DNA from 3 places in the Micromonospora sp. NPDC048868 genome. Region 3 is predicted to be linked to each of the others. Evidence: riboswitches for the same ligand, from Rfam matches in the RefSeq annotation. Region 3 holds a riboswitch; each other region holds the start of a gene.
The links. A riboswitch is a leader RNA that binds a small molecule or an ion and turns the genes downstream of it on or off. The one in region 3 is predicted to bind cyclic di-AMP.
Positions count from the first base shown of each region.

Region 1 (9,978 bases), on a different contig from region 3:
CGCCGGGCACACCATCGGTCCCGAGGTGCTGGGCAGCGTGGAGTACGCCGTCACGGTCCTGGGCACGCCGCTGGTGGTGGTGCTCGGTCACGACTCCTGCGGGGCCGTCCAGGCGGCTCGTGCGGCGGACGCCACCGGCACCCCGCCGGTCGGGCACCTGTGCGCCGTGGTGGACGCCGTGGTGCCCAGCCTGCGCCGGGCCGCCGCCGAGGGCGTGCACGACATCGACGGCATCGTCGACATCCACATCGCGCACACCGTCGAGGCGATGCTGGGCCGCTCCGCCGTCCTCGCCGCGGAGGTGGCCGCCGGCCGCTGCGGGGTGGTCGGCATGTCGTACCGGCTGACCGCCGGCGAGGTGCGGACGGTGGCCGAGGTGCCCGCCCGTACGGCCGACGCGCCGGAGGCGGCGGCCAGCGCCGCGCTCGCCTGACTCCGTTCGCCCGGCAGGTCGTCGCGGCGGGCCCGCACGACGACAGAGGGCCGCTCCCGCGTCCGGCGGGGCGGCCCTCTGTGTACGTGTGTCCCGGCTAGAGCAGCGACACGTGGACGTGGTCGGTGTGGTTCGACGGGCCGCTGTAGGAACTCCAGCCCGTCGCCGGGAACCAGATCTGTCTGTTCCAGATCACGTAGTAGATGCCGAGCCGGTCGGCGTTGCGGACCAGGAACGCGGTCAGGTTGTTGCCGTACATGTAGGTGTCGTCGTTGTGCCAGGGGGAGAAGCCGCTCCTCTGCAGCGACCAGTCGCAGGCCCGGCCCTTCGGGTGCTCGTACGGCCCGCCGGGGCGGTAACAGCCGACGAACCGGTTGAAGCCGGCCCGCTTGACCTCCTTGTACATGTGCAGGGTGCGCGCGGTGATGCGGCCGGAGGTGGTGGGGTCGTCCTCGGTGGGTGACAGCGGCGTCCAGTCGCCGTCGGCCGTCCGCCCCGGCGCGATCTTCGCCACCGGCGAGGTGGCGACCACCTTGCCACTGGTCAGCCCTCTGCCGCCGACCAGCGCGAGCGCCTTCTCCGCCTCCCGCTTGCCGCGCGCCATCTCGTTCGTCAGCTTCTGCTGTTCGCGGACCTCGGTGTCGAGCGCCAGCTTGGCCTGCTCGGCGCGGTCCTTGACCGCGTTCACCTCGGCGAGCTTCTTGGAGTTGACCAGGTTGAGCTCGTCGAGGGCGGCGGCGCGCTTGACGAACGAGTCGGGGCTGGCGGTGTCCAGCAGCATGGACACCGCGCCGATCCGCCCGGTGCGGTAGGACTGGGCGGCGATCTGGCTGACCTGGGGGGCCAGCGCGTTCAGTTCGGCCTGCGCCCGGGAGACCTCCAGGGCCAGTTCGAGCTGGCGCTTCTTCGACTTCGCCAGCTTCGCCTTGGCCTGCACGTAGGACCGGTTCCGGGCCTCGATGAGGTCGTCGAGCAGCTTGGGCTCGTCGTCCCCGTGCCCGGAGGGCTTGGGCGGGGTGGGCGCGGCCGCCGCCGGGAGAGGCCCGGCGAAGACCGCCAGAGCGGCGAGTACGGCCACCACGGGCGTCAACCAGCGGCGTAGGGGTGCCGTCACAGTTTTCCCTTCCGTCGACCGCCGACCGGGTTAGCTGACGGGTTCGGGGCGGAAGTGGCCCCTACCGCTGTCGCGGATTCACCCCACGTACCTGGGTCCCCGGTTCGCCTCGCGGCGATTGGGCGGCGGCACCGCAGGCGCCGCTGCGCGCCTTCGGCGGTGACCGGCAGCGAGGTTACCCGAGAACGCTCCCGGGGATCTACGTCCCTAAGCCGACTAAATGCGTTATTTCGTAATGGCGGACGGTGACCAGTGACGCGTTTATCAGGCTGAACGTCCTGTTCGGTCACGCTGAGGAGCGTCACCATGCGGTGTCCGTACTTCTGCGCCCGTCGGGCCATCCGGCGGGAGCGGCGGACGGCGTGTCCCCACGCGGCCCGCTGAGGGCCTCCAGCGCCTCGGACCGGTCGGCCGCCGGCCGGGGAGTCGGCGCGGTCGCGGGCGCGGCGCGGTCGGTGGCGTCCCCGCCGCGTCGGCCGGCCGTGGTCACCAGGGCCGCCAGCGCGGTGGTCAGCGGCACGGCGGCGATCAGGCCCAGGGTGGCGACCGCGCTGCGGACGATCTCCTGGGCGAGGAACTCGCTGGTGAGAAGTTGGGTCACCGCCCGCGAGTCGGCGGTCAGCAGGAGCAGCACCGGCAGCGAGGCGCCCGCGTACGCCAGCACGATGGTGTTCACCGTCGAGGCGATGTGCGCCCGGCCGACCCGGGTCGCCGCCCGGTAGAGCTGCGTCCGCGACAGCCCGGGGTTGGCGTGCGCCAGCTCGGTGACCGTGGCGGCCTGGGTCACCGTGACGTCGTCCAGCACGCCGAGGGAGCCGATGATGATCCCGGCCAGCAGCAGCCCGTGCAGGTCGACGTCGGCCTGGTACATCGACAGCGTGGTGGCGTCCTCGGAGCCGAACCCGGTCAGGTGGGTCGCGGCGGTGGCGATCGTGCCGAGGACACCGGTCAGCACCAGGCTGCCCAGCGTGCCGAGCACGGCGACCGAGGTCTGCGCGGTCACGCCGTGGGTCAGGTAGAGCACCACGAACATGATCAGAGCGGCGCCGACGACCGCGACCAGCAGGGGCGGGTTCCCGGCGCTGATGCCCGGCAGCACGAAGGTCAGCAGGATGGCGAAGCTCGCCGCCAGCCCGCCCAGCGCGGCCAGCCCGCGCCACCGCCCGAAGGCGACGATGGCGGCCGCGAAGAGCGCCACCAGCCAGACCAGCGGCTTGCCGCGCTGGTGCTCGGCGATGTTGTAGGTGCTGGCCGTGGGGTCGGCGGGGTCGGTGAGCTCGACCAGGATGATCTCGTCGTCCACGGCGACGGTCGGCGCACCGGGCCCGGCCGGGATCGGCGTCTGGATCTGCTGGCCGGCGTCGGGGCCGTCCTGCACCCGTACGGTGACCGTGCCGCAGGGGCCCTGCGGCGCGTCGGGGCTCCCCTCCGGGGCCTCCGGGGCGGGCGGGCACGGCTCCGTCACCACCCGGGTCACCGTGCCGTGATAGCGGGGTGCGTCGGTGCCGGTCGCCGGGTCGGGCGCGTCCCACGGCCACAGCACCAGGGCGGCGATCAGCGTGGCGACGAAGAGGGGCACCACCGTCGCGACGAGGATCCGCCGCACCCTCGGCGGGGCGGACGGAGCGGGACGGGTGTGGTCGGCGCCCAACGTGAGTCTCCCAACGAGTCCAGGGCGGGGTACGGGCCGGCGGGCCGGTCGGTTCAGCGTCGCCACGGGTGCGGGGGCGGGAACCGCCTCCACGTGGCACTGTGGTCACGTGCCGTGGCCGTCGGCTCCCGTCCGGCGACGGACGGTCGGCGCTATCGCCCGGCGGAGGGCGCGGCGCGGGTGGTGCGGAGTCCGGAGGGCCACCGGCCGAATGGTAGCCACCCCGGCATCGGGGCGCAGGTCGTGCTGGTGGTGTCGCGGCGCGGACCTTCGCCCGCCCGCCCGGCACGCCCACGCGCGGGACCTGCGCGCGCCCAGCCGCCCAGGTTCGGCTGCCCACGCGCGGGACCCATACGTGCCCGACCGGCCCACCTGCGCCGTTGACGCGCGGTAACCAGTGCCGGCCCGCACACGTGCGGGGGCCGGCCGTGGGTGGTGCCCCTGCGGCACGGGCCGACGCGCTAGCGTGAGGGACGTGCGGACGACGGTGACGGCGGCGCGTGGCGCGCGGCTCCTGCTGCTCGTCGGCACGCTGCTCGGGCTGGCCGCGATGCACACGATCGGCCACGACTCGCACCAGACGGGTCATCCCGCGAACCCATCGGCGCACGCCGCCGCCGCGCCCGGCCCGCACGCCGCCGCCGCGCCCGGCCCGCACGCCGCCGCCGCGCCCGTTCCGCACGCCGCTCCCGCGCCCGTTCCGCACGCCGCTCCCGCGCCGGCACGGCACGCCGCCCGGGTGCCCGTCGTCTCCGCCAGGCACGCCGCTGTGGTGTCCGCCGCGCATGCCGCTCTCGCGCTCGTGCCGCCCCCGCGGGACGTCGGCGCCCCGCACGCCGCCGGGCCGGCCCTCCAGACCGTCGTGGGCTGTCCCGGGGGCTGCGCCTCCGAGGAACTCCTGCCCGCTGGCGGCCGCACGGGGGGAGGGCTGCCCGGGTGGGGCGTGTGCCTGGCGGTGCTGGGCGCGTTCACGGCCGCGCTGCTGCTGGCGGCGCTGCTGTCGGTCCGCGTACGCGCCGTCGACCCGACCGGGGGCAAACCGGTCGGCGCCTTCCCGCCGCCCCGGGCCCCGCCGCCCCGGCCGGTCGGTCTGCGGCTCGCCACGGTCTCGGTGCTGCGCAGGTAGGACGCGTTCGACGCGGTGCGGTTGCACGCCGTTCCGCGTCCCCGTCATGCCGCGTACGTTCCGACACCGAAAGGTTCACCATGACCACTCGTACCCTCGCGCGCCGTGCCGCCCTGGCCGGCGTCGCCGTCACCGCCGCCCTCGCCCTCGCCGCCTGCGGCGGCGACGACCACTCGTCGCCGGGGGCGGGGCACGGCACCCCCGGCACCGGCGGGCCGGCCGCCACCGCCACCGGTGCGGCCGCGTTCGGCGATGCGGACGTGATGTTCGCCCAGATGATGATTCCGCACCACCAGCAGGCGGTGGAGATGGCCGAACTGGCGCCGACGCGGGCGGCGGATCCGGAGGTCAAGCGGCTCGCCACGGAGATCAAGGCCGCCCAGGGACCCGAGATCGCCACGATGAGCGGTTGGTTGGCGGCCTGGGGGCGGCCGGTGCCGTCGCCGGGCGGCATGCCGCACATGGACCACGGGATGCCCGGCATGATGTCCGACGCCGACATGGCGAAGCTGGCGGCTGCCACCGGCCGGGAGTTCGACCGGCAGTTCCTGACCATGATGATCGCCCACCACGAGGGCGCGATCACCATGGCCCGCGACGAGCTGGCCCGGGGCGTGAACGCGGAGGCCAAGGCACTGGCCCAGCAGATCGTCAGCACCCAGCAGACGGAGATCGACACGATGCGCAAGATCCTCGGCCGGTTCTGAGTCGCCCGCCCCGGCGTCCCCGACCGGGGGCGCCGGGGCACCGTGGCCGTACCGCCCCGGGGGCGCCGGGGCGCCGCCATTGGATCCGGCCGGGAGGGGCCCGGCGCACGGATCCTTCCGGGAGGGGCCCGGCGCACGGAACCGGTGCGCCGACGGACGAAGGAACCGGCCGGTGGTCAGCCGCGCTTCATGAGGCGGCCGACGGCGGCCATCATCTCGGTGGCCATCTCGTCGGCGCGGCCCTCGGCCGCGCCCTCGCGCATGCAGTGCCGGGCGTGCCCGTCGAGCAGGCCTAGCGCGACCTTGTCCAGGGCGGCCTGGATCGCGGAGATCTGGGTGAGCACGTCGATGCAGTAGCGATCCTCGTCGACCATCTTCTCGATGCCACGGACCTGCCCCTCGACGCGGCGCAGCCGCGCGAGCAGCTGATCCTTGGTGGCGGTGTAACCCCTGGTCGGGGTGGGCGTCGGTGTGGTCATGGGGTCGAGGATACCGTACCCCTCGGGGGTATGGTACGTTCGCTCGTGACCGGGATACCCCCACCGGGTACCGGTACGTGGCACAGGCACCGGTCCGCCTCCGATTTACCCCTGGGGGGTATAGGCTGGGGGCGTCGAGAGGAGAGTTCCATGATCACCACGACGTACCAGGTGCAGGGCATGACCTGCGGGCACTGCGCCACCGCGGTCAGCACCGAGGTCGGCGCGATCCCTGGCGTCAGCGACGTCCAGGTCGACGTCGCCGCCGGTCAGGTCACCGTCACCAGCGAAGGTCCGTTGGAAACCGACACCGTGCGCTCCGCCGTCGACGAGGCCGGCTACGACCTCGTCGGCGCCTGACAGCGGGCACGGGGGAGACGAGGCACACCATGAACACGGCGACGAAGCTGAGCGGTTTCGCCCTCGGCCTCGCGGTGGTGTTCGGCGCGACGTACGGGGTCGGCCGGGTGGCCGACCCCGTGGCGCCGCCCGCCGAAGCCCCGCACGACGCCACCGGGGGGCACGGGAACGGCGGCGAGGACGGACACGGGGGCGACAACGGCGCGGCGGCGCACCTGCCCGGCGGGCTGCTCGTCTCCGACCGCGGCTACACCCTGCGCCCGGTGGACGCCCCGGCCGGGCAGTTCGCCTTCCAGGTCACCGGCCCGGACGGCCGGGCGGTGACCGCGTACGACGTGGCGCACGACAAGCGCATGCACCTGATCGTGGCCCGCCGCGACCTCTCCGGCTTCCGGCACGTGCACCCCGAGATGGCGTCGGACGGCACCTGGCGGGTCGACTCGCCGCTCGCCGGGCCCGGCGTCTGGCGGGCGTTCGCCGACTTCACCCCGACCGGGGGCGAGGCGCTGACGCTCGGCGTCGACGTGACCGTCCCCGGCGCGCTGACCGGGCGACCCCTGCCCGCCCCGGCGACCAGCACCACGGTCGACGGCTACACCGTCACGCTCGCCGGCGCCCCGGAGCCCGGCCGCACCGCCGAGCTGACCCTGACCGTGAGCCGCGCCGGCGCGCCGGTCACCGACCTGGAGCCCTACCTGGGCGCGTACGGCCACCTGGTGGCGCTGCGCCAGGGCGACCTGGCATACCTGCACGTGCACCCGCACGGCGAGCCGGGCGACGGCCGGACGCGGCCCGGCCCCGAGGTGAGCTTCTCGGCGGAGATGCCGTCGGCCGGGGCCTACCGCCTCTACCTGGACTTCAAGCACGGCGGCGTGGTGCGCACCGCCGAGTTCACCGTCGTCGCCGGCAGCCCGACCGCGCCGGGTGTACCGGCGGCGACCAGCTCCCCGACGGCGGGCACGCCCGCCGCCACGAGCTCCCCGACCGCCGGCGCCGACCACGGCGTCCCCGGTCACGGGCACGACTGACGGGAAGCATGATGACCACCAAGCCCTTGCTGACGGCACCGAACCAGATCGAGCTGGCGATCGGCGGGATGACCTGCGCCTCCTGCGCGGCCCGGATCGAGAAGAAGCTGAACCGGATGGACGGGGTGACCGCCACCGTCAACTACGCCACGGAGAAGGCCACCGTCCGGTACGCCGACGAGGTCACCCCGGATGAGTTGATCGCCACGGTGGAGAAGACCGGCTACACGGCGGCCCTGCCGCCCCCGCCCACGCCCGCCGGCGGCGAACCGGCCGCCGAGCCGGTGGACGAGCTGCGCGGCCTGCGTACCCGGCTGTGGGTCTCGGCCGTGCTCACCGTGCCGGTGATCGTGCTGGCGATGGTGCCCGCCTGGCAGTTCGACTTCTGGCAGTGGCTGTCGCTCACCCTGGCCGCCCCGGTCGTGGCCTACGGCGGGCTGCCCTTCCACCGGGCGGCCTGGATCAACCTGCGGCACGGCGCGGCGACCATGGACACCCTGGTCTCGCTCGGCACCCTGGCGGCGTTCGGCTGGTCGGTCTGGGCGCTCTTCCTCGGCACCGCCGGGACGCCGGGGATGACCCACCCGTTCAGTCTCGCCATCAACCGCTCCGACGGCGCCGGCAACATCTATCTGGAGGCGGCGGCCGGCGTGACCGTGTTCATCCTCGCCGGCCGCTACTTCGAGGCGCGGGCGAAGCGGACCGCCGGCGCGGCCCTGCGGGCCCTGCTCGAACTCGGCGCCAAGGACGTCGCCGTGCTGCGCGGCGGCACGGAGACCCGGATCCCGGTGGACCAGCTCGTGGTGGGGGACCGGTTCGTGGTGCGGCCCGGCGAGAAGATCGCCACGGACGGCGTGGTCGACGAGGGCACCTCGGCGGTCGACGCCAGCATGCTCACCGGCGAGTCCGTCCCGGTCGAGGTCGGCCCGGGCGAGCCCGTGGTCGGCGCGACCGTCAACGCGGGCGGCCGGCTGGTGGTCACCGCCACCCGCATCGGCGGTGACACCCAACTGGCCCAGATGGCCCGGCTGGTCGAGCAGGCACAGACCGGCAAGGCGGCGGTGCAGCGGCTGGCCGACCGCATCTCCGGCGTCTTCGTGCCGATCGTGATCGCCCTCGCGGTGGGCACCCTCGGCTGGTGGCTCGGCAACGGGTCGGGCGGCACCGCCGCGTTCACCGCCGCCGTGGCGGTGCTGATCATCGCCTGCCCGTGCGCCCTCGGGCTGGCCACGCCGACCGCCCTGCTGGTCGGCACCGGCCGGGGCGCGCAGCTCGGCGTCCTGATCAAGGGGCCGGAGGTGCTGGAGTCCACGAAGCAGGTGGACACGGTCGTGCTGGACAAGACCGGCACCGTCACCACCGGCCGGATGACGCTCGTGGACGTGGTCCCGGCGGCCGGCGAGGAGCGCGCGGAGCTGCTGCGGCTCGCCGGGGCACTGGAGTCGGCGTCCGAGCACCCGATCGCCCGGGCCGTCGCCGCCGGGGCGGCCGAGGCGGGCGTCCTGCCGCCGGTGACCGGTTTCGCCAACGCCGAGGGGCTCGGCGTGAGCGGGACGGTCGACGGCCGGGAGGTGCTCATCGGTCGGCCCCGGCTGCTGCGCGAGCACGGCCTCGACGTACCGGAGGAGGTCGCGCGGGCGGCGGCCACGGCGGAGGCCCAGGGGCGGACGGCGGTGCTGGCCGGCTGGGACGGCCGGGCCCGCGGGGTCCTCGCGGTGGCCGACGTGGTCCGACCGACGAGCCGGGCGGCGATCGCACAGCTGCGCGCGCTCGGCCTGACGCCGGTGCTGCTGACCGGCGACAACACCACCGTCGCCCGTGCCGTGGCCGCCGAGTTGGGCATCGACGAGGTGGTCGCCGAGGTGCTGCCGGCCGACAAGGTCGACGTCGTGCGGCGGCTCCAGGACGAGGGGCGGGTGGTGGCGATGGTGGGCGACGGGGTCAACGACGCCGCCGCGCTGGCCCAGGCCGACCTCGGCCTGGCGATGGGCACCGGCACGGACGTGGCGATCGAGGCGTCCGACCTGACCCTGGTCCGGGGTGACCTGATGGCCGCCGTGGACGCGATCCGGCTCGCCCGGCGCACCCTCGGCATCATCAAGGGCAACCTGTTCTGGGCCTTCGCCTACAACGTGGCGGCACTGCCGCTGGCCGCCGCCGGCCTGCTGAACCCGATGATCGCCGGCGCCGCGATGGCCTTCTCCTCGGTCTTCGTGGTCGCCAACAGCCTCCGGCTGCGGGGCTTCCGCCCGGTCTCCTGACCCTCCGCATTGTGCCGCCGGCCCCGTCCGTCAGGGGCCGGCGGCACCGGTCGTGGCGGGCCCGGCGGCCTGCCGGCTGGCGGCGGTGGGTGACCGGACGGTTGGACGGTGGCGGTGCGGGGTATTCGAGGGGCGTACCGGCACCGCCAATCCGGAGGTTGACATGGGTTTCGAGGACAAGATCAACAACACGACCGAGGACGCGGCCGGCAAGCTGAAGGAAGGCGCCGGCCGGGCCACCGACAACGAGCGGCTCGAGGCCGAGGGGCGCAACGACCAGGCCAGCGCCAAGCTCAAGCAGGCCGGCGAGAAGATCAAGGACGCCTTCAAGAGCTGACCCGCGTACGCGCCCTCCGCCGGACCGGTCTCCAACCGAGCCGGCGGAGGGCGTACTGGCGCGTCCGGCGGACGTTTCCCCCGGCAGGCGCCACTCGTTGGCAGGTCGACGTCCCGCCGCCCGGCGCCGGCCGCACCCGTGCCGTCAGCCCCGGGAAGGCCGAGACCCCGAACGGGAGGTCCCGTGTCCCGATCCGTCGTCTACGCGCGCCGCGCCGCCGCCACGGTGGCGCTCGGGGTGCTGGCCGTGGGATGCCAGGACACCGCGCGGGAGGAGGCCGCCCGGCCCGGCGCGGCCCCGCCGAGCCCGACGGCCCTGGCGAGCGCCGCCCCGAGCCCTTCCCCGGTCGCCACGACCGCCGCCAACACCGTCGAGGTCTGCCGCGAGGTCGACAAGCTCATCCTCGCCGGCAGCCGGCGGATCGCCACCGACTCGGCGGCCTCGGTCACCCGCGACCTGACCGGTGAGCAGGTCGCCGACCA
Region 1 is NZ_JBICUN010000024.1:79,165-89,142, reverse strand. It holds gene ACGFNF_RS27510 (carbonic anhydrase) at 1-433, shown strand, start outside; gene ACGFNF_RS27505 (coiled-coil domain-containing protein) at 531-1,547, opposite strand; cyclic di-AMP (ydaO/yuaA leader) riboswitch at 1,551-1,682, opposite strand; gene ACGFNF_RS27500 (YibE/F family protein) at 1,849-3,198, opposite strand; gene ACGFNF_RS27495 (hypothetical protein) at 3,674-4,324, shown strand; gene ACGFNF_RS27490 (DUF305 domain-containing protein) at 4,405-5,031, shown strand; gene ACGFNF_RS27485 (metal-sensitive transcriptional regulator) at 5,208-5,510, opposite strand; gene ACGFNF_RS27480 (cation transporter) at 5,661-5,870, shown strand; gene ACGFNF_RS27475 (hypothetical protein) at 5,900-6,898, shown strand; gene ACGFNF_RS27470 (heavy metal translocating P-type ATPase) at 6,907-9,159, shown strand; gene ACGFNF_RS27465 (CsbD family protein) at 9,323-9,496, shown strand; gene ACGFNF_RS27460 (hypothetical protein) at 9,680-9,978, shown strand, end outside.
Region 1: it holds a riboswitch for cyclic di-AMP, as region 3 does, so the genes downstream of both, ACGFNF_RS27505 (coiled-coil domain-containing protein) here and ACGFNF_RS18375 (NlpC/P60 family protein) in region 3, are expected to answer to the same signal.

Region 2 (9,978 bases), on a different contig from region 3:
GCCGGCACCGTCGACGCCGTCGAGGCGAGCTACCCCAAGGAGGACGGCGGCACGGTCCACGACCGGGCCATCGCGATCTCCTCCCTCTACGGTCCGATCGTGCTGAGCCTGGACACCTCGGACCCCGTGGAGCTGCTTCCTGCGTACCAGCTGGTCAAGCAGTCGGCCCGGATCAACCGGGACTGACGCGGCTCAGGCGCCGCAGGTCGTGGCGGGCAGGCCGGTCACCGGCACCGGGGACCGGCCGCCCGGTCGGGTCTTGCCGGCCAGCACCCCGGCGAGGGCGGTCATCGACACCCGGCTGGAGGAGTAGGTTGCCAGGAGGGTGGGCGACTTGGCCTTCGCCAGCACGTACGGGGTGTCCATGGCGACCGTGACGGCGGCGTCGGCGCGCAGGTCGCCGGCGCCGTCGCCGTACCCGACGAGGTGCACCACCGTGCCGCCGCCGGCCACCACCTTCACCCCGGCCGCCTTGAGCGCCTCGGTCAGGGCCGCCCGCGTGTGCTCGCGCCCGCCGGAGGCGGTCACGGTCACCGGCCCCCGTACGCCGCCGCCGCAGGCGCCCCGCAGCACCGTCACCGCCGCCGCGGCCAGGTCCTCCGCCGCCTTGCGGTGCGCCGGGCCGGCCAGCGTGGACAGCTCGGGCGTGGGCCGGTCGGCCAGCTTGAACTTCATCGTCAGCACCCGGGTCGCGGCCTCGACGAGGCGGGTCCGGGGCAGCGACTTGTCGCGGAGCGCGGCGAGCAACCCGTCGTACGCCTGGCGGACGTTCGGCGGCATGAGGATGAGGTCGTTGCCCGCCTTCAGCGCGCGCACGGCGGCCTCGCCCGGCGACCAGCGCTTGGCCGGCGGCATGTTCATCCCGTCGGTGATCACCACGCCCCGGAAGCCGAGCTGGCCGCGGAGCACGTCGGTGAGCAGCTTGTGCGAGAAGGTCGCCGCGGTGCCCGGGTCCACCGACCGCGCGTCGAGGTGGGCGGACATCACGGCCATCGTGCCCGCGTCGATGGCGGCGGAGAAGGGCGGCCACGCCCCGGTCTCCAGCGTCCGGCGGGGCTGGTCGAGCACCGGCAGTCCCTCGTGGGAGTCGGCGGCGCTGTGCCCGTGCCCCGGGAAGTGCTTGACGGTGGCCGCGACGCCCGCGGCCTGCAGGCCCCGGACCGCGCCCGCGACCTGCCCCGCCGTCACCTTCGGGTCCGCACCGTACGACCGGGAGCCGATCACGGTGCTGCGGGTGGCGAGCACGTCGGCGACGGGGGCGAAGTCGAGGTTGATCCCCATCGCGGCGAGCTCGGTGCCGGCCGCCCGCCAGGCGGCCTCGGTCAGCTCCGGTCGTCCGGCGGCGCCGGCGGCGAGGGCGCTGGGCAGCAGGGTCACGCCGTCGGTGATCCGGGTGACCACCCCGTGCTCCTGGTCGGTGCCGATCAGGAAGGGCGCCGGCCCGGCGGGCAGCCGACCGGCGGCCGCGCGCAGGCCGTCGGTGAGCGCGCGTACCTGCTTCGGGTTGTCGACGTTTGTCGTCTCCTGGTTGCCCTTGGTCGGGTCGTCGGCGCTGAAGCCGACCAGGATCAGCCCGCCGAGCCGGTACTTCTCGACCATCTGGGCGGGGGTGTCCACCCCGGCCAGCGCCTGGTTGCCAGCCGCCGAGCCGGGCGAGACCCGGGTGGCCGCGTCGCCGTAGGCGTACGGCATCAGCACCTGGCCGACGAGGTCCTCGTCGGCGAGCGAGGCCACGAGGGCGGCGGCGCGGGCGGCGGGGTCGGTGCCGGGGACGCTCGCGGCGGGTGTCGGGGCGGCCGTCGGGGCGGCAGCGCTCGTCGGGGCCGGGTCGGGGCGGCGGTCCGCCGACCCGGAGCACCCGGAGACGAGCAGTGCGGTCAGGGCGGCGAGCGCGACGCCGGCACGTCGCGGGGTAGTCGACACGCGGCCCATCCCACCAGTTCACCCCTTATCGGGGCAACTTGACCTTCACCCGTCAGGATGAGTCGGCCCCGGTCCGGGCCCCGGCGTCAGCCGACGCGGGTGAGCAGGGTCACCGGCGCGCCGTCGCCGGCGTACCGGTAGGGCTCCAGCTCGGCGTCCCACGCCGTGCCGAGCGCCTTGTCGAGGGCGTGGGCGAGGGCCTCGGGCGCCCGCGCGCCCGCCATGATGCTGCGCAGGCGGTCCTCGCCGAGCTGGATGTCGCCGGCCGCGCCGACGCTCGCCCGGAACAGGCCCCGTCCGGGCACGTACATGAAGCGCTCGCCGTCGGCGCCGGGGCTTGGTTCCTCGGTGACCTCGAAACGGATCATGGGCCACTGCCGGAGGGCAGCAGCCAGCTCGGCGCCCGTCCCCGGGCGACCGGTCCACCCGCACTCGGCCCGGCGTGCGCCGGGGTCGACGGGCTGAGCCGTCCACTGCAGGTTGACCGGCGCGGCGAGGACGCGCGCGATCGCCCACTCGACGTGTGAGCACACGGCGAGCGGGGTCGAATGGACGTATACGACGCCACGCGTTGGCACGGTGACCTCCCGGAGAGCGAGGTGCGTCTTCCCCTACGACCTCGACCACCCGAGTGGTTGCTGGAACACATGATGACTGGTGTGACGGATGATGCGCCAGGGAATCGGAAAATTCGCGGGTCGGAATAGTCGGACGAGCACCCCGGTTGACCCCTCACGACGCGATGACCAGCCAGGGACCGCGGTCGTGTACAGTTCCATCGGCGGCCTGTGCCGCGCACATCTTCCGCGGGCCCACCCACCAGGGTGTCGTCCGCACAGCCCCCGGACGTTCCGTCCTCCCGTACGTCTTGCAAGGAGTACCTCCGTGGCGAGCAACACCTCTAAGACCGCGCGCGCGTCAGTCCGGGCCGGCCAGGCTGGCCAGGGTGGCGCCCTCAGCGTGCTGGGCGAGTTCAAGTACCTCATCCCGCTCAACGGCGGCAAGCACGCCTACGTGCGGAACCTGACCAACGGCAAGACCGCGCACCTGCGCACCGACTCCGACGCCTTCGTCGAGGAGATCCGGGTGCTGGCCGCCGCCGGCCACGCCGCGAAGATCCGCGCCGAGATCAACAACCTCAACACCACCCACCCGGGTGACGGCTGGGACGCCACCGAGAAGCGCCTCGTCGAGGCCGGCGTCTTCGAGGGCTGACCCTCCCCCACCCACGCGACACCCGAACCGCCTGCCGGGACCCCCGGCGGGCGGTTCGCGCATTCCCGCCCCCACCTCCCCGTTGATCATGAAGTTGTTGCGCTCCGCCCCGGCGTGTCGCGACAACAACTTCATGATCAACGGGGAGGGGAGGTTTTTTTACGGCTCCAGCAGGGTGACCTCGCCGGTCGTCAGGTCGTAGAGGGCGCCGGCCACCGTAAGCCGGCCGGCGGCGACCGGGACGGCGAGCCGGTCGTCGGCGCGCAGGGCGGCGACCGTGCGGAGCACGTGCCGGCGGACCGCCATCGGGTGCACCCGGGGATCGTCGACGCCCACCTCGGTCACCGCCGGGGCGATCTGGTCGACGAGGTGGGCCAGCGCGCCGCCCGGCGACCGCCCACCACGCAACGCGTCCACGGCGGAGGCCACCGCGCCGCACCGCTCGTGCCCGAGCACCATCACCAGCGGCACGCCCAGCTCACCGACCACGTACTCGATGGAGCCGAGCACCGCCCGGTCCAGTACGTGCCCACCGGTGCGGATCACGCAGATCGAGCCGAAGGTCTGGTCGAAGATCGCCTCCAGGGGCACCCGCGAGTCGATGCAGCCGAGCAGGACCGCGTACGGCTGCTGGTCGCCCGAGGCCGCAGCGGCGGCGGTGACGTCGTGGCCGTGCACCGGCTGGCCGCTGACGAAGCGGCGGTTGCCGGCGAGCAGCTCGGCCAGCGCGGCCCGGGGCGACCCCATGCCCCCAGCTTGGCGGGCCCGCCGGCCGTTCGGAGCGGGTTGCGAACCTTCTCACCGACATGGTTGCCGTGGTCTCATGACGGGTAGCCGGTGTTACCACCGGGTATCCCCGGTGTTGCGGTTCCGTGCGGCCCTGGGGAGGTGACGATGCCGGAGCACGTCGAGGTGCGTCTTCCCGACGACGTACGCCTGCACGTCGAGGCGATTGGACCGGCCGACGCCGAGGTCACCGTCGTGCTGCTGCACGGCTGGACGCTGGACGGGCGGGCCTGGCACCGGCAGCTCGCCGACCTGCGGCAACGCTTCGGCGACGCGGTGCGGGTGGTGACCTACGACGCCCGCGGCCACGGCCGGTCGAGCTGCATGGCGCTGCCCACCGCCACCGTGGCCCAGCTCGGCGACGACCTCGCCGCGGTGCTGGACGAGGTGGCCCCGGCCGGTCGTGTCGTGCTGGTGGGCCACTCGATGGGCGGCATGACGATCATGGAGTACGCGCACCGCCACCCCGCGCACTTCGCCGCCCGGACGGCCGGGCTGGTCTTCGTCTCCACCACCGCCGAGGGCCACACGCACACGGCGTACGGCCTCTCGCCCCGGATCGCCCGGCTGATCCGGCTCGCCGAGACCACGGGGGCCGGCGTGCTGGCCCGGTGCGGGGCCTGGCGACCGCCCCGGGCGCTGCTGCGCGCGCTGCGCCCCAGCATCCGCTGGATGCTCTTCGGCGACCGCTGCGACCCGCACGACATCCGGCTGGTCACCTCGGCAGTGGCCCGCGCCACCCTCCGCTCGATCGGCGGGTTCCGCGCGTCCATCGGGGCGCAGCACCGGCTGGACACCCTCGCCGCGCTGGCCCACCTGCCGGCCGCCGCCCTGGTCGGCGACCGGGACCGGCTCACCCCGCCGCCCTGCGCCGAGTCGATCGCCGGCGCGCTGCCGGCGACCGAGCTGACCGTCTGCCCGGGTGCCGGGCACATGCTGATGATGGAACGCCCCGACGAGGTCAACGCGGCGCTCGGCGGCGTGCTCCGTCGCGTGCTCACCGCCCCCGGGGCGGGCGCCACCGCCGCCGCCCGCGCGGACTGAACCGGACCCGACGGAGAGCGCCACACGGGCTGGACCGGGCCCGGCGGGGAGCGCGACGCGGACTGCACCGGGCCCGGCGGGGAGCGCGACGCGGTCCCTGCGGGCGTGACGCGGGTTCCTTTCCCGCACCGGTGGCGCCGCTGGTTGCGTGCGGGCCGTACCCTCTTGCGGTTGGCCTGGCACGGTTCGCACGGTTCGCGCCGCCCGCCGCCGACGTCAGGAGGAGCGAGCGGTGACCGACCAGACCACCCTGGAACAGGAGATCGCCGTCGAGCAGCGGCATCTCGACCGGGTGTACGCCCGACTGGCCGAGCTGCGCCGGTCGGCGGTCAGCGCCGAGAAGGAGGGCTACCGGCTCGCCCGGGTGGGCAACTTCGGGGCGCTGGTCGAACGGGACGCGATGGTGTTCCACGCCGCACGGCGGCGGCACATGCTGGACGCCGAGCACGAGGGCCTGGTCTTCGGCCGGCTGGACCTGCTCGACCGGCAGGTGCTGCACGTCGGGCGGCTCGGCATCCGCGACGACGACGCGTCCACGCTGGTGGTCGACTGGCGGGCCCCGGCCGCCGCCGCCTTCTACCAGGCCACCCCCGCGCAGCCGCTGGGCGTGGTGCGGCGGCGCACGATCCAGTCCTCCGCCGAGCGGGTCACCCGGATCGAGGACGACCTGCTCGATCCCGTCGCCGCGCCCGCCGACATGGCGGTGGTCGGCGACGGCGCGCTGCTGGCCACGCTGTCGAAGGCCACCGGCCGGGGGATGCGGGACATCGTCGCCACCATCCAGCGGGAGCAGGACGAGGCCATCCGCTCCCCCGGCTCGGGCGTGACGATCGTGTCCGGCGGCCCGGGCACCGGGAAGACGGCCGTCGCCCTGCACCGGGCCGCGTACCTGCTCTATTCCGACCGCAGCCGGTTCGCCGGCGGAGGCATCCTGGTGGTGGGCCCGTCCTCGGTCTTCGTCGAGTACATCGCCTCGGTGCTGCCCTCGCTCGGCGAGGACACCGCCACCCTGCACTCGCTGGGCACGCTCTTCGTGGGCCTGACCGCCACCCGCACCGATCCGCCGGCGGTGGCGGCGGTGAAGGGCTCGCTGCGGATGCGGCGGGTGCTGGAGCGGGCGGTCCGGGACGCGGTGCCGGGCGGCCCGACCGAGCTGCGCCTGCTCTACCGGGGCGAGCTGCTCCGGCTGGAGCGCCGCGAGCTGGACGGCATCCGGGACCGGGCGATGCCCCGGGGCGCCCGCCGCAACGAGGTGCGCCGGGCCGGCTTCGACGGGGTCTTCGCGGCGCTGTGGGCGCAGGCCCGCAGGCTGGGCGTGGGCCGGCTGCCCGAGCAGCGCGCGTTCGAGGACGAGATCGCCGAGCGGCCGGAGTTCCGGGAGTTCCTGAAGGCGTGGTGGCCCCGGCTGCACCCCCGGCACGTGCTGGGCTGGCTGGCCCGTCCGGACCGGCTGCACCGCTACGCCGAGGGGATCCTCTCCCGCGCCGAGATCCGGCTGCTGACCGATGCGTACCGCAGCCTCGACGCCGCCGGGCTGACGATCGCCGACATCGCGCTGCTCGACGAGCTGGACGCGCTGCTCGGCAAGCCGATGAAGCCCGCCCGGGCGAAGCGGGACCCGTTCCAGCTGGCCGGCGGGGTCCGCGAGCTGAGCACCTTCGCCGACCGGCAGCGCGCCGCCCGCGAGGCGGCGCGGGAACGCCCGGACGACTACCGGGAGTACGCGCACGTGGTGGTCGACGAGTCGCAGGACGTCTCGCCGATGCAGTGGCGCATGATCGGCCGGCGGGGCCGGCTGGCCTCGTGGACGGTGGTGGGCGATCCGGCGCAGACGGCGTGGACGGGGGAGCCCGAGGAGCTGAACCGGGCCCGGGACCAGGCGTTGGGCCGGCGCAAGCGGCACCACTTCACCCTCACCACGAACTACCGCAACTCGGCGGAGATCTTCGCGGTGGCGGCGGCCGAGATCCGCCGGCTGCACCCGGACCTGCCGCTGCCCCGGGCGGTGCGCTCCACCGGCGTCGACCCGGTCGCGCTGTCGGTGCCGCCGGCGGAGCTGGAGGCCGCGGTGGTGGCGGCGGCCGGCGCGCTGCTCGCCGACGTGGAGGGCACGGTCGGGGTGATCATGCCGGTGCCGCGCCGCGACGAGGTTGCCGGCTGGCTGGGCGGGCTCGGCGCGCCGCGTTTGCAGGTGGTGACCAGCCTGGAGGCCAAGGGCATGGAGTACGACGGGGTCGTCCTCGTCGCCCCGGGCGAGATCCGGGCCGACCCGGGGTCGGGGGTGCGGACGCTCTACGTGGCGCTGTCCCGGGCCACCCAGCGGCTGACCACCGTCGACCCGATCGGCTGAGCCGCCGTTACTTGCATACATAGCGATGTGAGCATAGATTGAACGCGAATCCGGACGCCTGACGGAGGGTGGGCGCGTGGGCGCAGGTCATGACCACCATCACGGGTCGGTGGCGAATGCCGCGCACCGCCACCGGGGCCGGCTCTGGGCGGCGTTCGGGCTGCTCGCCGGCCTCATGGTGGTGGAGGCGGTGGCGGCCTTCCGCACGGGCTCGCTGGCCCTGCTGAGCGACGCCGGGCACATGTTCACCGACGTGCTCGGCATCGGCATGGCGCTCGCGGCGATCGCCGCGACCCGGCGGGCGGGCGCCGACCCGCAGCGCACCTTCGGGCTCTACCGGCTGGAGGTACTGGCCGCACTGGCCAACGCCGTCCTGCTCTCCGGCGTCGCGGTCTACGTCGTGATCGAGGCGGTGCGCCGCTTCGGCGACCCGCCGGAGGTGCTGGCCGGCCCGATGCTTGTGGTCGCCGTGCTCGGCCTGCTCGCCAACATCGGCGCCTTCGCGCTGCTGCGCTCCGGGGCGAAGGAGAGCATCAACGTCCACGGCGCGTACCTGGAGGTGCTCGGCGACCTGCTGGGGTCACTCGGCGTGATCGGGGCCGCGCTGCTGATCGCCACCACCGGCTGGTGGTGGGCGGATCCACTGGTGGCGGTCGCGATCGGGGTGCTCATCCTGCCGCGCACCTGGCGGCTCGGGCGGGCCGCGCTGCGCATCCTGGTGCAGGCCGCGCCGGAGCACCTCCAGGTGACCGCGGTGCACGACCGGCTGGCCGCCGTGCCCGGCGTCGCCGAGGTGCATGACCTGCACGTCTGGACGCTGACCTCCGGGATGGAGGTGGCCTCGGCCCACCTGACCATGGCACCCGGCGCGGAGGTCGGCGCGGTGCTGGGCGCCGCCCGGGCCGCGCTGCACGACGACTTCCACATCGAGCACGCCACGTTGCAGATCGAGCCCGGAGCGTCACGCGGGGCCTGCGGGTCGGTTGAGTGGTAATGAGGACAACCTTAAATCTGGGAGAGTATTGTGCGCTTATGCCGGATTTGACTGTTAGTGGACGTACACCCTGCGTCACCTGCGCTGCATCAGTCACAGCGGCACCGGTAGGCTCGGCTTCGGCCTCCGCCAGGCGGCACCCACCGGTGCCGGCGGTGGCCGCCGCCTAATCGCCCGGCGGGGCGAACCGGGGAACCATGTCCGTGGGGTGCATCCGCGTCAGCGGTAGGGATCTTCCGTCCCGAACCCGTCAGCTAACCCGGTCGGCGGCTGACGGAAGGACACGTGTATGCCAGTGATGGCACCTGTACGACGACGTGCCGCCCGGACGGCGGCCCTGATCGCCACGATGCTCGCCCTCGGCGCCGCGGTGGCCCCGGTCACCGCCGCCCCGGCGGCGGCCGCCACCCGGGCCGGCCTGCTCGCCGCGGCCCCCGGCCAGGACGAGGAGGGCGGCACCCCCGCCCTGCGGGCCCAGTTGGAGGCCGCCAGCAAGGGCTACCTCGACGCCAAGCGCGCCCTGGACACGTCGGCCAAGCGGCAGCAGCAGCTCGCCGCGCAGCTCAAGACCACCGAGGTCGAGTTGGCCGCGCACACCGCCAGGGTCGGCGAGATCGCGGGCGCGGCCTACCGCACCGGCCGGCTCAGCGTGGCGTCCGCCCTGCTCAACAGCAGCTCGCCGGACGGCTTCATGGACCGCGCCGCCGCCCTCGACGCGGTGGCCGCCAAGGAGGACCGGGCCCTGCGCGAACTCCAGGAGACCCGGGACCAGGCCACCCGCACCAAGCTCGCCCTGGACGGCGAGATCCGGGAGCAGCGCAAGCAGGTCACCGTGATGGCCAAGCGCAAGGAGCAGGCCGAGCGGGCGCTGACGGTCGCCAACCGCGAGCAGCAGCAACAGCGGCAGCAGTCCACGGGGGCGGGCACCTCGCCGGGCGGCACCTCCAGCAAGACGGCGAAGGCGGCCCCGCGCAACTCCGACGGCTCCTGGCCGCGCGAGTCGTGCAGCGTCAACGACCCGACCCCCGCCAACGGCTGCATCACCCCGCGCACCCTGCACGCGCTCAACCAGGCCAAGGCGGCGGGCTTCACCCGCTACGTCTCCTGCTACCGCCCCGGCGGCTCGGGCGAACACCCGAAGGGCCGGGCCTGCGACTTCGCGGCCCAGAAGGGCGGCTTCGGCGGCGACGCCACCGGCGGCGACCGGACGTACGGCAACAACCTGTCGGCGTACTTCGTGCGCAACGCCGACCGGCTCGCCGTGCTCTACGTGATCTGGTACAGGCAGATCTGGCTGCCCAGCAGCGGCTGGAAGTCGTACAGCGGGGCCAACGGCGACCCGTCCAGCGACCACACCAACCACGTGCACCTGTCGGTCTACTGACGCCCGCGCCCCGGTGCCCCGCCCGTCGCGGGTCACCGGGGCGCGACGGCGTCCGTCGCCCCCGGCCACCGCGGCCGGGCCGTCCGGCGGTCAGTCGGCCGACGACCCGGGCAGGCTCGTGTCGAGGGCCGTGGCGAGGCGGGCGGCCAGCCCGAGGTGGGCGGCGCGGGCCTGGCGGAACGCGTAGCCGAAGAGCGGCGCGGGCGCGGCGAGGGTGATCTCGACCTCGATGCGGACCACGCCGTCGGGCTCCGCCCGCAACCGGGTGTGGTTGCGCACCGT
Region 2 is NZ_JBICUN010000001.1:372,891-382,868, forward strand. It holds gene ACGFNF_RS01750 (lipoprotein) at 1-186, shown strand, start outside; gene ACGFNF_RS01755 (glycoside hydrolase family 3 protein) at 193-1,932, opposite strand; gene ACGFNF_RS01760 (DUF3145 domain-containing protein) at 2,010-2,501, opposite strand; gene ACGFNF_RS01765 (hypothetical protein) at 2,809-3,138, shown strand; gene ACGFNF_RS01770 (carbonic anhydrase) at 3,298-3,885, opposite strand; gene ACGFNF_RS01775 (alpha/beta hydrolase) at 4,033-4,968, shown strand; gene ACGFNF_RS01780 (HelD family protein) at 5,201-7,318, shown strand; gene ACGFNF_RS01785 (cation diffusion facilitator family transporter) at 7,395-8,312, shown strand; cyclic di-AMP (ydaO/yuaA leader) riboswitch at 8,466-8,597, shown strand; gene ACGFNF_RS01790 (hypothetical protein) at 8,611-9,696, shown strand; gene ACGFNF_RS01795 (SRPBCC family protein) at 9,787-9,978, opposite strand, start outside.
Region 2: it holds a riboswitch for cyclic di-AMP, as region 3 does, so the genes downstream of both, ACGFNF_RS01790 (hypothetical protein) here and ACGFNF_RS18375 (NlpC/P60 family protein) in region 3, are expected to answer to the same signal.

Region 3 (9,978 bases):
GTACCAGGTGCCGTGCCCGGCGAAGCCCTCGTGTTCGAGGCCGATGGACTTGGCGTTCACGTACCAGTTGCCGGCGTGCCAGCCGACGTTCTTGGTCTTGATGTGCTGGGCGATGTGCCCGTCCACCGAGCGCAGGGTGTAGTGCCAACCCACCCGCTTCGGGTCCTTGACCAGGTTGACGCTGGGACCGAAGTAGCCCTCGGTGTCGTGGATGACGATGTACTCGATCTTCTGCTGGGTGGGACGGTTCCCCAGGTCGTGGTTGCCGTAGTCGCCAAGGGTGGGGCCGTAGTTCTCGTACGGCGCCGGGATCCACTCGCAGGAGATGTCGTCCGGGCACTCCAGCCCGTCCGGCCGGGCGAGCTTGCGCAGGTTCAGCCGGTCCAGCCAGGAGCGGTTCGGCTGGACCGCCTGGCCGGCCAGCGTGACCCGCTGCCCGTCGTCGGTCACCCGGCTGTCGCCCGTGGCGATGGTGGCGTACACCTCGTTGGCGAAGGCCGCCGCGGCGTCGGCGCTGTCCGCGCCGGAGTACCGGGCCACCGCGCCGTACCAGGCCGCCGGGTCGGTGCCGGCGCCGACCGGGGCGCCGATCTCCTTCTGGTACGCGGCCAGCAGCGCCGCGCCGCCCCGGATGTTCGCCGTGACGTCCGTCCGCAGCGACTCCTCGCTGGCGCCGGTCAGCCCGGCGGCGGCGTCAACGGTCCGCAGCGCGGCCTCGGCGGGAGGCGTGGCGGCTGGCGGCTCGCCGGCCTCGGCCAGGGACGGGCGGGACTCGTCGCCGCGCGGGTCCTCGGTGCCCTCGTCGTGGTGCGTGCCGCCGGCGAGGGCGGCGACGTGCTCGGCGTCGGTGAGGTGCATCGGTCCGTAGCCGCCGCTGGTGCTCGGCGTGCCGGCGTTGGTGTCCCAGCGGGACTGCAGGTAGGAGACCCCGAGCAGGACGCTCTCCGGTACGCCGTACTCGGCGGCCGCGGCGGCGTACTGCTGCTGCCGGTCGTTCACCGGCGCTGCCGCGGCGGCGGACCCGGCGGCGGTGAGCGGCGTCGTCGCCATGGCGGCGGCCACGGCGGCGGCCAGCAGGACGCGTCTGCTCCTCGATGTCGCTGACAGGTGCATCAGACCCCCAGTTCGGACGGGCAAAGGTGGGGTCACCTTCGCCCCGCCCGCCGCCTCTGGTCAATACTTTCCCGCCAGACACTTCAGAAGGAAGGAAATCTTCGTCGCCCGGGTTGCGGATCCGCCCGATCCGGGTGGGTACGGAGTGTCACCGCCCGTAGGGTTGCGGATCGATAACGGTCGTCTCTACTCTGGTCCTTCGTCGGCCGGTGACATTCCGTCCAACCAGGGCGGTGACGGTCCGACACCGCCGAGTCGCTCCCGAGCGAGCCGGGGACCCAGGTTCCCCGGGGTGAATCCGCAGTCCTGCGGTAGGGCGCCCCTTCCCGCCCGAACCCGTCAGCTAACCCGGTAGGCGGTACGGAAGAAGGAGTACGAAGCCCGGTGGCACACCATGCCCCGCGGCCACCGTCGGCCCGGTCGGCCCTCGCCGACCCGGTGACGGCTGCGCCGCGCCCACGCTGGTACCGCTGCACCACCGCCCTCGCCGCCCTGGCCGCGTTCGCCGTCGTCCTGACCGGCGGCGCCACGGCGGCCCACGCCGAACCGACTGTCGCCGAGATCGAGCGGCAGATCGACGAGGACTGGAACAAGCTCGAACCGATCATCGAACGGCACAACGCCACCCGACAGGACCTGGCCGCCAGGCGGAAGCAGGCCGACGCGCTCGCCGCGCAGATCGGGCCGCTGGAGAAGCAGGTCGACCAGGCGATGGAGAAGGTCGGCGCGTTGGCGGCCCGCGCCTACAAGGGCGAGAACGTCTCCGCCGTCAACGCCCTGCTGGGCAGCCGCTCACCGAGCGAGATGATCGGGCAGCTCGAACTGCTCGACCAGTTCGCCCAGCACCAGCAGCAGGACGTGCGGCAGGTCGCCGAGCTGCGCGACCGGCTGGCCGCCAAGAAGGCGCCGCTGGACGAGATGGTCGTCCAGCTCGGCCGCACCGAGGCTCAGCTCGCGGCGAAGAAGAAGCAGATCAACGCCGAGATCGACCGGTTGCAGAAGCTTCGGCTGCGGGTCTACGGCAACGGCGGCGGTGGGCCGCTGCGTCCCGCCCCCTGCCCGGCCGGCTATCCCGGCGGCCCGGCCGGCACCGCCGTGAAGTTCGCCTGCGCGCAGATCGGCAAGCCCTACGTCTGGGGTGCCGAGGGGCCGAACTCGTACGACTGCTCCGGCCTGATGCTCGCCGCCTGGGCGAAGGCGGGGGTGTCGCTGCCGCACAACGCCGCACAGCAGCGCCGGGCCACCGCGTCCGTCAGCCGGGGCGAGCTGCGCCCGGGTGACCTCGTCTTCTACTACAGCGACCTGCACCACGTCGGCATGTACGTCGGCGGGGGCTGGGTGGTGCACGCCTCCCGCGCCGGGGTGCCGATCAAGATGAAGAAGGTCGACGACGGCCCGATCCACAGCTACGGCCGCCCCGGCTGAGACGCGCGGAGGGCCTCTGCCCGGCGGGGGTCCTCCGCACGCCCGCGGGTCGGGTCAGCTGGTCGGCCAGGTGCGCCACTGCTGCCACGAGCGGCTCGGGGTCGGGCCGCGCTGCCCCTGGTAGCGCGAGCCGTAGACGGCCGAGCCGTACGGGTGCCGCGCCGGCGACGAGAGCCGGAAGATGCAGAGCTGGCCGATCTTCATGCCCGGCCAGAGGGTGATCGGCAGGTTGGCCACGTTGGACAGTTCGAGGGTCACGTGACCGGAGAAGCCCGGGTCGATGAAGCCCGCCGTGGAGTGGGTGAGCAGGCCCAGTCGGCCCAGTGAGCTCTTCCCCTCCAGCCGGCCGGCGAGCTGGTCGCCGAGCGTGATCACCTCCAGCGTCGAGGCGAGCACGAACTCGCCCGGATGCAGCACGTACGGCTCGCCCTCCGGCACCTCGACCATCGACGTGAGGTCGTCCTGCTGCTGCGCGGGGTCGATGTGGGTGTAGAGGTGGTTGTTGAAGACCCGGAAGAGCTTGTCCAGGCGTACGTCGATGCTGGACGGTTGCACCAGCGCGGGCTCGAACGGCTCCAGCGCGAGCGTTCCCGCCTCGATCTCGGAGGCCAGGTCGCGATCGGAGAGCAGCATCCGCACACCTTAGCGACCGACACGCGTGACCTGCGTGTCGGAGTGCATCTTCGTACAATTGTTCGATAGAATGCCGGCATGGCTTCCTGGTCCGAATTCGCCGCCGACGAGCCCCGCCTCGCCGACGGGATCCGCCTCCTCATGCAGCAGTACGGGCCGGGCTTCGGCTACCTGGCCACCGTCCGCGCCGACGGCGGCCCCCGGGTGCACCCGGTCTCCCCGGTGATCACCGACGAGGGGCTCTTCTGCTTCGTCGTCGACTCGCCCAAGCGGCGCGACCTGGAGCGCGACGGCCGCTACGCGCTGCATTCGTTCCCGCCGGAGGAGAGCGACGACGAAGCCTACGTCGCCGGCCACGCCCGGCCGGTGACCGACCCGGCCCGGGTCGCCCGGCTGGCCCGCAGCCACCGGGCCGCGCCGCAGGTCGACTGGCGGGTCTTCGAGTTCACCGTCGACGTGGCGATGCTGGCCCGCCGCGAGTCCGGCGTCGCGGGCGGCGCCAGCGAGTGGCACGGCCGGCCCGCCGTCCAGGTGTGGCTCGACCCCCGCGCGGCCGCCGCCGGCACCGCGCTGGTGCCCGAAACCCGGTCGGGGCGCGTCGGCGACCACGCCGCCCGCCCCGCCGCCTGAGACGCGGTGCGGCGCCCCGGGCCGTCCCCCTCCGGGGCGCCGCACCGTGACCACCGCCCGACCCCCGCGTGCCCGGCCGCACAGACGCCGGTGCCGGCCCCGTCGAGCGAGGCCGGCACCGGTGCAGTCGTACGGCGTGACTACGCCGCGCGGTACGCGTTCCAGGCGGTCAGCATGCGGCTGGCCTGTCCGGCGGTGAACTGGTACATGCAGGAGTCGTAGCTGTAGTCCATGAAGTTGGTGATCGGGTCGACGCCGGGGGCGGTGCAGGTGTTCCGCCCGGTCGGGCAGCCGGAGGCCGGCGACGCCTCGGCAGCGGTGTCGCTGACGCTGTCGCCCGAGCCGGAGCAGCCGCCCTGGAAGGTGTGGTAGAGGTTCAGCCAGTGGCCGACCTCGTGGGTGCCCGTGTCGCCCTGGTTGTAGTTGGTGGCGGTGCCGCCCGGCAGCGACTCGCTCAGCACGACGACGCCGTCCATGCTGCTGAGGTTGCGGGTCGGGAAGGTCGCCCAGCCGAGCAGGCCGTTGCTCAGCTCGCCCAGGTAGATGTTGAGGGTGTTCTTGCCGCCCGTACGCAGCGAGGTCTTCATCGACCGCTCCGCCGAGGAGCCCGACACGATCGGGTACCAGGACGGGTTCGTCACCCGGTTGATCTTCTGAAGCTGGAAGCTGAACGCGGTGGACGCGCCGCCGGTCGCCCCGCTGAACGACTGGTTCAGCACGTTGATCTGCGAGTTGACCATCGAGTCGGGGATGTTGCCGCCGGCCCGGGTGCTGTTCTCCTGGATCACGTGCACCACCACCGGGATAGAGACGGTGGCGGCCATCGTGGAGGCCCCGGCACCGGCACGGAACCGGGCCCGCTCGCGCAGCGCGGCGGCCATGTCGGCCTCGCGCTCGCGGGTCTCCGCGAGGGTCAGCTCGTTCGGCTCGTGCTTGGCGCCGCTGCCCGGCTTGACGCGGGCGTCCGAGTGGACGTCGGCCGGCTCGACGCAGACCTCGGTCGGGGCGGCGGAGAAGGCCGAAGCGGCCGGTACGACACCCACGGCGGCGGTGCTGAGCAGCAGCGCGAGGGTCGTCGACGCGACGCCGGCCGTACGCCGGGTCAGCAGGTTGGGACGGAGTCCCATGGGCCCACCTCTTTCTGGCGGCGCGACAGGGGGTATGTCACGCCGTGACTGGAACGTTGGGCAGACGTTACAACCCATCGAAGGATTTGAGAACGCCCATATGTTGCCGCGGTGGAAATTTCCCTGGCAGCGGCCGGGAAGCGGTGGCGCGGGCGGGTGGTGATGGGGCTGAGGATGGCCCGACTGGGGTGGCGGCGTGGCGGGCGGCGGCGCGGAGCGATCTTGGTAGGTTCAGGCCCCTCCGGGGGCCGTTAGCTGCCAAGATCGCGGCGCCGGGTGGTGTCGGAGGGGTACCTGGGTGCAGCGTCGTGACGACTCAGGTACAGTGGTGCCGCCTGCGGGTGTAGTTCAATGGCAGAACATCAGCTTCCCAAGCTGACAGTGCGGGTTCGATTCCCGTCACCCGCTCCACGCGAAAGGCCCTGGTCAGGACACAGATCCCGACCGGGGCCTTCGACGTTCCCCGAGTGCACGACTTCACCGCTGAGGACGCGGCGACCCACCTGCTGAAGCTGGTGCGACGCAGCCCGTGATCAGGCCACGGGCCGCTATCGGCGTCGGCTACTCTGCGGCCATGCCGTCGTCCGGGTCATCGGGCTGCTTCGGCCCGCCTTTCCGTCACGGCGAAGCGATCACGAGTGGGCCCCGACGTCCCAGCTCCCACACGGTGAGCGCGAAGCAGCAGAGCACCGCTCCCGCGATCGTGACCGCTGTCCAGCCGCCTGCGGACCAGAGCGTGGTCGCGGCGGCGGAGCCGATAGCAGCACCGATGAAGTTGCCGGTGGCCAGCGCCGTGTTGAGCCGGCTGCGGGCCTCGTGGGACAGGGCGAACAGCCGCGCCCGGTTGAGGAGAGCCTGCGTCTGTAGGGCGACATCGATCATGATGATCGCGATGATGATGAGTACGACGGAGCGGCCGGCGAACGCCGCGACGACGAAAGCGCCGAGGGCCAGTGCCCAGGCCGTGCCGGTGGCCGCGAGCGACCAGCCGCGGTCGTGCAGACGACCGCCGTGCAGACCGGAAAGGACACCAGCGAGGCCGGCCAACCCGAACAACCCGATCACCGCTACCGGGTACCGGAACGGTGGGCCGCTGAGCAGGAACGTCAGCGCCGTCCAGAACAGCGAGAACGTGGCGAACCCTGTGGCGGCCAGGACCAGCGTCCATCGGGCTGCCCGCTCCCGCATGACCACCGCGCCGATCGAGGCGATGAGCTGCGGGTACGGCATGCGCGTCCGCGGTGCCAGCGGTGGAGTCGCGCGGTAGAGCACGACCGCGAGCAGGACGGCGACGACCGCGGCGAGGACGAAGATCGTACGCCACCCGGCGGTGCCGGCGACGAACCCGCTGATCGTGCGGGAGGCCAGGATCCCGGTGAGGGTCCCGGACCCGACGACGCCGACGATCCGACCGCGGTGGGCGTCGCCGGCCAGGTCCCCGGCGAGCGGTGTGAGGACCTGCCCGGAAATCGTCGTCACGCCGAGCACGCCCAGTGCGAGGAGGAGCAGGCCGATCGACGGCGCCAGCGCGCACAGCAGCAGCGCGGCGGCCGAGGCCAACAGCATCACCGGGACGAACCGGCGGCGGTCCAGGACGTCACCGAGCGGTACGAGCAGCAGCACGCCGACGGCGTACCCGATCTGCGTCGCGGTGACGAGCCAGCCGGCTGTCGCGGTCGCGGCGCGCAGGTCGCCTGCAATGAAGCCGAGTAGCGGCTGCGCCCAGTACAGGTTGCCGATGGCCACTCCCGCCGCCAACGCGAACAGGAACGTCAACCGACGGCTCATCTCCGACGGCGGTGCCCTGCGGGGTGCTGCCACCCTGCAACGCTAAGGCGCGGGATCAGGGCGCGGGGACCCAGCGAGGGCCTGAGCGTGGCAAGGCTGTGCACCCGCCGGAATGCCCACTCATTTCCCGGCACCATCAAGCCAGGATTGCAGTAGACGGCAACGAGCGGATGTTGTCAGAAGTGGGGACAAGGGCGAGCCGGCCCATGTCCCCACTTCTGATTCCCGCTATATGCGTGTGTGGCGTGGTAGCGGCTGTGACTCGGACCGCTGGGAGTGCAGATCAGTTCATCGAGTCCCTCATCATCACGACGAAAGTGAATCCGGTGCTCGTCGGACGACGCAGGGAGATGTCACACTTGATCCGGCGCAGTACCTCGTTTCTGCTGAGGCGGAGCCCTTGCGCGATGAGCCGCTCCGGGCGGACCGGCACCGGATCCTCGAAGTCGACCTCCACCTGCAGGGGCCACGCCTCGTCGAGCTGTGCCGGCGGGGTGTCCAGACGCCAGGCCCCCTGCCAGTCCAGGGTGTACCGGTTGCGCCGGGCGAGCAGCGGATCCAGCAGCGTGGCCGCCACGAGCTCCGGATCGTTGGCGTGGTAGCCGTCGAGTAACGCCGGATCGAGGGATCTGACCGACGCCCGCTCGTGCACGGTAAGTTTGCTCGTCCGATTGCAGGACACGCAACGGACCAACAGCCACACGTCCAGCAGCTTGCCGTTGGCGTTGACGCGGAACCTGCCCTCGCCGGTGGTGGCCGACTCCGACCGGCAGTCCACGCACCGTAACGACAGCAGAGGAAGCCTGGTCCGGCGAACGATCCAGGGCAGCACAGTATGAGGTTGTGAAGACATGATGATCTCTCTGAAGACCTGACACGAGGCCGATTGCGCGCGGCCTCAAGCGCTGCATGAACGGGCGCACGCGGGCAGCCCGACAGAACCGACGGGAGGGTCGGCCTGTAGATGCGCGGAGGAAGGCGTCAGGTCTAAAGAGCGGGCGGGGTCACGCGGTCTGTCCTCTGTCCTCGCTGTGACGGGGCATCGGCAACCTACGGAACGCGGAAGGAGGGCTCAAACGGTTTTCCGGCTCGGAGAGCGATCCGCATGCGGGGATGTCGCTATCAGCGGTCCGCCGACGCCCCCCGACCCGGCGACAACATGTCGGCTGCACGCTCATGCCGCGATCAGCGCGCCCGGGGGTGTGACAGATCAGTTTGCGGACGTCTGTCGTATATCAGTCGGCGGAGGGCATTCGCGCGTGCTGCCGCGTCCGCATTGGCCAGAGACCGGCGATCGGGACCAGGCTGTGGCGACCGCGTGCCATCAGCCCCGGGAATTGCCGGCGCCGGCGACCTCCGGTCGGCATCGGACAGCCCACGACTGCCCGGCGAGGAGATCCGCTAGCTCTCACCGCCAGCGTCCTCGATACTCACGGCGTGATCGACAAAGACCCTCAGGCCCCATGGCTGCCTCGCGTTCCCCACCCGGCTGACAGCCCGGCGCTGCCGATCTACATGATCATCTTCTTCTTTCTGGGCCTGGCCGGATTTGCCGTACATGGGCTGTCCGACGGCAGGGAAGGTCTCATCATTGCGAGCATCGTCTCGGGGGTGTTCTTCACGTGCTTCCTGATCCTGTTCGCGATCTACTGGACCGGGTACCTGCTGAAGGGACACGCCAACTGGCAAGCCGAGCGCCAGGCTGATTTCGAGGGGCCATCCGCGGATCGGTAGCCAGAGAGCTGAGCGGGCTTGCCGCCGGCGGGAAAGGTGGAGGCCCGCCGGGTACGACGGTGCTGCCACAGCACTCCGCCGAGGAACGGGCTCCCAGCCACAGCTTCGGTCAGATGCTCCCTTCCAGCGCGAACGCGCGGATGCTCCTCGGCCCTCCTCGGGTCTGACATGATCACGCCGTGCCCGACTCCGAGCCGCCGAGGTCAGTTCGCCCGCTCCGCGGTTCCGGGCCCTTCGGCGTCCCCGGTGGGCGTTTGCCGACCAGGACGGGAGCCCCGACCGTCGATTCCGACGCCCCTCGGGCACGGGCCCACTGTCGTACCGTGTGCCGGTGAACAGCCAGGATCGCAGTACCTACCTGGCCGCTGCCGCGGCCAACCTGACCTTCAACTCGCCGCTCGGCGGGGATCGGGTGGCGGACCTGGTCCGGCGGTTGACCCCCACCGGGCCGGGCTGGCGGGCACTGGACCTGGGCTGCGGCAACGGTGAGCTGCTCCTGCGGCTGTGCGAGGCTCACGGCATCGCCGGCGACGGCGTCGAACGCCACGCCGTCGACTGTGAACGGGCCCGGCGACGCGCGACGGAGCGGGGAGCCGCCGAGCGGGTCACGTTCCACGGCGCGAATGCGGCCACCTGGGACCGGCCCGCCCACCTCGTCGTCAACGTCGGGGCCGGCCAGATCTGGGGCGACGCCGCGCGAGCCCTCGCCGCGCTGCACCGGCTCACCCTGCCCGGCGGCAGGCTGCTGTTCGCTGACGGCTTCTACCAGGCCAGCCCCGACGCGCAGGTCCGCGAGGTCTTCGGCGACATGCCCGACCTGGCTGGCCTGGCCCAGGTCGCCGTGGACGCCGGGTTCCGACCGCTGCACGTCGCCGTGTCCACCCTCGCCGAGTGGGACGACTTCGAGTCCGACTGGCGTGCGGGCATCGAGCGCCTCGGCACGCCGGAGGCGCGCGCGTTCGCCGACGAGCGGCGCGTCGAATACCTCACCGGCTACCGCGACGTCGTCGGCTTCGGCTGGCTGATCCTGACCCCGGCCTGACCGCCGGACCGCCGGACCGCCTGACCGCTGCACAGTGTGGATGGTGCCCGGGCGTGAGGCGGCGTCCGGGCTGAAGCCGGCCAGCCCGACGACGGGGCCCGGCAGGTAGAGCCGCCGATGGACCAGTCCGGACGGTTCCGGCGAAGCCCAGGTCCGCAGGGACCGCCAGCTCAGGGGCTCCGCTCGTCGCCGGGCGCCGGGCGCGTGGCGAGGCGGTGCAACCAGGCGAGGTCGGCGCGGTCCACGTCGCGCGGTTCGTAGCCGCTGTGGAACAGCAGTTGCTGGGTGACCGAGATGCAGTCGACCCGGCGACCGGCGATGGTGCCGGTGGTGAAGCAGTCCTTCGGCCAGCGGAAGGTGCCGCCGTCGAGGCCGGCCTGGTGGCCGTCGCCGGCCTCGTCGAACGTCAGCGGATGCAGGTCGACCCGCCCCCGCCCGTCGGCGACGACCTCGACGCGGACCGGCCGCCAGTCGGTCTCGACGACG
Region 3 is NZ_JBICUN010000010.1:179,290-189,267, reverse strand. It holds gene ACGFNF_RS18380 (N-acetylmuramoyl-L-alanine amidase) at 1-1,113, opposite strand, end outside; cyclic di-AMP (ydaO/yuaA leader) riboswitch at 1,352-1,485, shown strand; gene ACGFNF_RS18375 (NlpC/P60 family protein) at 1,498-2,538, shown strand; gene dcd (dCTP deaminase) at 2,593-3,171, opposite strand; gene ACGFNF_RS18365 (pyridoxamine 5'-phosphate oxidase family protein) at 3,250-3,801, shown strand; gene ACGFNF_RS18360 (zinc metalloprotease) at 3,942-4,928, opposite strand; tRNA gene ACGFNF_RS18355 (tRNA-Gly) at 5,266-5,339, shown strand; gene ACGFNF_RS18350 (MFS transporter) at 5,547-6,749, opposite strand; gene ACGFNF_RS18345 (DUF1062 domain-containing protein) at 7,000-7,494, opposite strand; gene ACGFNF_RS18340 (hypothetical protein) at 8,154-8,450, shown strand; gene ACGFNF_RS18335 (methyltransferase domain-containing protein) at 8,782-9,492, shown strand; gene ACGFNF_RS18330 (nucleotidyltransferase domain-containing protein) at 9,663-9,978, opposite strand, start outside.